Regions from separate parts of the Cellulosimicrobium sp. RS genome, predicted to be linked through region 2. Evidence: riboswitches for the same ligand, from Rfam matches in the RefSeq annotation. Region 2 holds a riboswitch; the other holds the start of a gene.
The links. A riboswitch is a leader RNA that binds a small molecule or an ion and turns the genes downstream of it on or off. The one in region 2 is predicted to bind cyclic di-AMP.
Positions count from the first base shown of each region.

Region 1: linked by a shared signal. The riboswitch ahead of ACI769_RS16395 (C40 family peptidase) and the one ahead of ACI769_RS17220 (C40 family peptidase) in region 2 are both predicted to bind cyclic di-AMP.

Region 1 covers NZ_JBJXVU010000011.1:56,478-58,863, reverse strand. Annotated here, with positions in the region: gene ACI769_RS16395 (C40 family peptidase) at 150-962, opposite strand; cyclic di-AMP (ydaO/yuaA leader) riboswitch at 970-1,159, opposite strand; gene ACI769_RS16390 (metal-dependent transcriptional regulator) at 1,297-2,007, opposite strand; gene serC (phosphoserine transaminase) at 2,254-2,386, shown strand, end outside.
Region 2 covers NZ_JBJXVU010000012.1:35,475-37,860, reverse strand. Annotated here, with positions in the region: gene ACI769_RS17225 (heavy metal translocating P-type ATPase) at 1-895, opposite strand, end outside; gene ACI769_RS17220 (C40 family peptidase) at 1,013-1,609, opposite strand; cyclic di-AMP (ydaO/yuaA leader) riboswitch at 1,804-1,962, opposite strand; gene ACI769_RS17215 (F510_1955 family glycosylhydrolase) at 2,118-2,386, opposite strand, start outside.

The DNA.
Region 1 (2,386 bases), on a different contig from region 2:
GACCAACCTAGCCGAGACCAGGCCCGGCCGTCGTCTGCCACGAGTCACGAACACGTCAAGAATGCCACGAACCCCGCCCGCTCGCGCAGAGTGCGAGCGGACGGGGTTCGTCCAGCCAGTGACCGCGGGGGTCCTGATCGGCTGAGCGATCAGGCCACGCGGATGAAGGTGGGGTTCGACTGCCAGATCTGGCGGAACTGGACCGACTTCCCGGGACGCGGGGCGTCGATCATCATGTTGTCGCCCGCGTAGATGGCGATGTGGCCCGGCGTCCAGATGAGGTCGCCCGGCTGCGCCTGGTCGCGCGACACCTTGGTGCCGACCGAACCCTGGGCGCCCGACGTGCGCGGCAGGTTGATGCCGACCTGCGCGTAGACGTAGCTGGTGAAGCCCGAGCAGTCGAAGCCGTCGGGCGTGGTGCCGCCGTAGACGTACGGGACGCCCACGTAGCGGGCCGCGATCGAGACGATCGACGAGCCGTGCGCCGACGCGGGGGCGCCGACGGACGCCTCCTGCTGGGCCGAGGCCTGCGACTCGTCGGACGACGACGACTGCGTGGACTGGCGCTCCTGCGTGCGGCTCGTCTGCGTGGTGCGGACGGGCTCGGGCTCCGGCTCCGGCTCCGGCTCGGGGGCCGGGGTCACGGTGACCGGGGCCTCCTCGATGGTGAACGCCGCGTCGGCCGCGACGGTCACGGCCGGGGCGGCCTCGAGGGCCTGGCGGGCCTGCGCGGTGAGGGCGCTGAGGTCGACGGCGTTGAGCTTGCCGGACTCGTTGTCGACCGGGGCGGCCGTCGCGGGGGCGGCGGCGCCGATCATCGAGACGATGAGGCCGGAGGACGCGGCGACGACGGCGGTACGACGACCGACGCTCGACATCTGGTCCGATGCGGCCTGGGCGATGGTGCTGAGTGGCGTCACGGGACGCCGCGCCGCGCGGTGGCGGGCGCGAGTCGTGCTCACGGTCACTGTTGCCTCTCCTGGACGCCTGCGAGGTCAGCTGTCGGGTTCGGGTGGAAGAGTCACCCGGCCTGGCGGACCGGAGTCCGTCGGGCTTCACCCCAAGGGCGCTGTCTCCAGCACCCGGAAGTGGGTCCCCCGTCCCTGTCATCGGGTCGTCGTGGGCCTCTCGCGGTGACAGGGTTAGGCGTTCCGCGCGAGGTCTCCGCCAGATGGGTATCCCGACGGAGCAGGACGACCGTACAGGACCCCTCGGCAAAAGTCACGTTCCCATCACGACGGAACGCGGCCCCGCGCATCGCCGCAGGTCACGGCGTTTCCCCCGGTGAACGGGCGGCTATCCGCGGGCGACGAAGAGGTGGCGCGCGACGTCGTCGGGCAGGTCGAGGACGACCGGCGCACCCTCTCCCTGCACGGTGACCCCGCCGGCCGGTGCCGGTCGCACGACGAGCGTGCGGCGCGGCAGCACCCCGGCCTGGGCGAACCGCGCGAGGAGCTCGACGTCGACCTGGACCGGCTCGGCGATCCGCTGGAGCACGACGCGCACCTCGCCGCCGCCGAGGCCGTGCTGGGCGAGGTGGACGGGGAGCGACACGACGCCGTCGAGGAAGTCGACCTCCTCGAGCTGCTCCCCGAGCTCCGGCAGGCCCGGGATGGGGTTGCCGTACGGGTCGAAGTGCGGGTGGTCGAGCAGCCCGAGGAGCCGCTCCTCGACGAGCTCGCTCATCACGTGCTCCCAGCGGCACGCCTCGGTGTGCACGTACTCCCAGTCGAGCTTGATGACGTCCGTGAGGAGCCGCTCGGCGAGCCGGTGCTTGCGCATGACGCGCGTCGCCTTCTCGTGGCCCGCGGGCGTGAGCTCGAGGTGGCGGTCCCCCGTGACGACGACGAGCCCGTCGCGCTCCATGCGCGCGACCGTCTGCGACACCGTGGGCCCCGAGTGGCCGAGGCGCTCCGCGATGCGCGCGCGCAGCGGGACGATGCCCTCCTCCACGAGCTCGTAGATCGTCTTCAGATACATCTCGGTGGTATCGATCAGATCGGTCACGTCACGCTCCCAGTCGCTCGTCGGCTCGGGGCGCCCGGTCGTCGCTCCACGGGGCGCCTGCCCGCACCGGCGGGCCGCTGGGGGTCAGTCTATGGCGATCCCGTGACCCGACCGGGGTGCCGCCCGGGGCCACCCGTGGTGCTCGCGGCCCGCGCCTCCCCGCGGGCCCCCGGCGCGGGCCGTGCGGTGACGCACGGCCTGTGGACGAGGCTCCCGGGGCGCGCCGCGCGCGCGTAGGGTGACGCCGTGCCCGATCTCGCGAACACCTCGATCACGATCCCCTCGGACCTCCTGCCGGCCGACGGCCGCTTCGGGTCCGGGCCGTCCAAGGTCCGCGCCGCGCAGGTCCGGGCGCTGTCCGACGCCGGCACCTCCCTGC
Region 2 (2,386 bases):
CCCGGACACGCAGACCCGAGTCGGTTGCGACCGTGCCGGCCACGACGGGCTCACCGGTGCTGCGTCGCACAGTGCGCGACTCGCCGGTGATCATCGACTCGTCCATGCTCGCGGTGCCGTCGACGATCTCGCCGTCGGCCGGCACCCGGCCACCGGGGCGGATCACGACGACGTCCCCCACGCGCAGGTCGCCGGGCGCCACGGTGACGACCTGGTCGCCCTCGACCCGCTCGGCCTCGTCGGGCAGCAACGCGGCCAGGGAGTCCAGGGCCGAGGTGGTCTGCGCCAAAGAGCGCATCTCGATCCAGTGGCCGAGCAGCATGATCACGATCAACAGCGCCAGCTCCCACCAGAACTCGAGCTGGTGGTCGAGCAGGCCCAGGCTCGCGCCCCACGACGCGACGAACGCGACGGTGATCGCCAGACCGACGAGCAGCATCATCCCGGGCTTGCGCGCCCGGATCTCCGAGACGGCACCCGTGAGGAACGGGCGCCCGCCCCACACGTACATCACCGTGCCGAGCACCGGTGAGATGAGGCCCAGACCCGGCACGTCGGGCAACTCGTACCCGAGCACCATCGCGAACATGCTCGAGGTGGCCACGACCGGGACTGCGAGAACGAGCATGATCCAGAACAGCCGGCGGAACTGCCCGACATGATCACCATGACCCCCGTGCCCACTGCCATGCCCGCCGTGGTGCTGGTCGTGGTTGTGTGGCGCCGATGCGGGGGGCCCTGTGCGCTCCCGATGGGTGTCCCCTGCACCGTGATCAGCATGGTGGGGCGACCCATGCGTCGCCGCGCTGTCGCGCGCGGCGACGAGACGCGGGTCGCCGTGATGCTGGTGGGCCGCGCTCGGCCCGTGCTCGTCGTGGTGCCCCTGGGACGTCATGGCCGACCCTCTTTCCCTTTCGTGCCGGTGGACCGGGATCAGATCCACCACCATATACCCCCTAGGGGTATATGGGTAGGTGAAGGGCCCCACCAGGCTGGTGGGGCCCTTCGCGTGTCATCCGACGCGGATGTAGGTCGGGTTGGACTGCCAGATCGGCCCGTACCGGACGGTCTTGCCGGGCGAGGGAGCCTCGACCTGCATGTTGTCCCCGGCGTAGATGCCGATGTGGCCCGGGCTCCAGACCAGGTCACCGGGTTGTGCCTGCTCACGGGAGATCACGGTGCCCGCGTACCGCTGCTCGGAGGAGGTGCGGGGCAGGTTGATGCCGACCTGGGCGTAGACGTAGGACGTGAAGCCGGAGCAGTCGAACCCGGCCGGGGTGGTTCCGCCCCACTGGTAGGGCACGCCGAGGTAGCGCATCGCGACGCTGACCACGCTCGAGCCGGCTGCGGACGGCGGGGCGGCGACGGGTGTCTGCCCCTGCGCGGTGCTGGTCTCTGCCTGGGTGGGCGTGCGGTCCTGGCTGCGTGTCGCGCGCTCCTGACGCACCGGCTCCGGCTCGGGCTCGGGCTCGGGTTCCGGTGCGGGGGTGACCGTCACCGGCGCCTGCTCGATCGCGAACGACGCGTCGGCCGAGACGGTGATCGCCGGTGCGGCGCTGAGCGCCTGGCGGGCCGGCTCGGTCAGTGCGCTCAGGTCGGCGCCGGACACCTTGGGGTGGTCGGTGCTCGGTGCTGCGCTTGCTGGTACGGCGAATGCCGAGACCAGCAGGCCAGAGCCGGCGGCGAGCAAGGCGCCCCTGCGGGCGGCGCTGGCCGTTGCCTCCTGGGCGGCACGCGCGATCGGGGTCAGGGGCGTGATGGGCCGGCGAGACGCGCGGTGACGTCCCGGGTTTCTTGCGGTCATGGTGTTCTCCTTCGCGCCTGCGGGGTGAGCTGTCGGGTTCGGATCGGAGAGTGACCCGGCCGCGCCGGTGGCTGTGGTGCGGCTTCACCCCGAGGGCACCGTGGTGCCCGGTTGAGTGGTTCCCCCGTCCCTGTCACGGGTGTTGGTGGTGTGCTCCAAGAGGTGACAGGGCTCGGCGCCCCCTTGGATCCCTCACGGGTCGTTCCGCGAGGAGTTTGAATGCCCCTGGGGCCCGGCCGTGCGGGCACGGTCGGGGCGGGGCGGCTGGTGTGGTCTTGTGCGTCGGGCGCGTGGTGTTCGGGCGGGCCGGGCGTCACCCGGACTCCTGGCCGAGCACCGGATCCCAGCTGGCACCCAGATCACGGCTGGTGAACAGGCCGGTGTCCGTGGCGACGAGAATCCACGGCTGGTTGCCGGGGCTGTCGTCGGGCACGTACGTCATGGCCTGGACACCGCTGGGCGTGGTGCCGTGCTCGGTCCAGTCCTGCGAGCCGGGTGAGCCGGTCCAGACGACGCCCTGGGGGTCGATCCCGACCAGCGTCCCGCCCAGCCCGGCATCAACGAGCGCCAGGACCGGCGCAT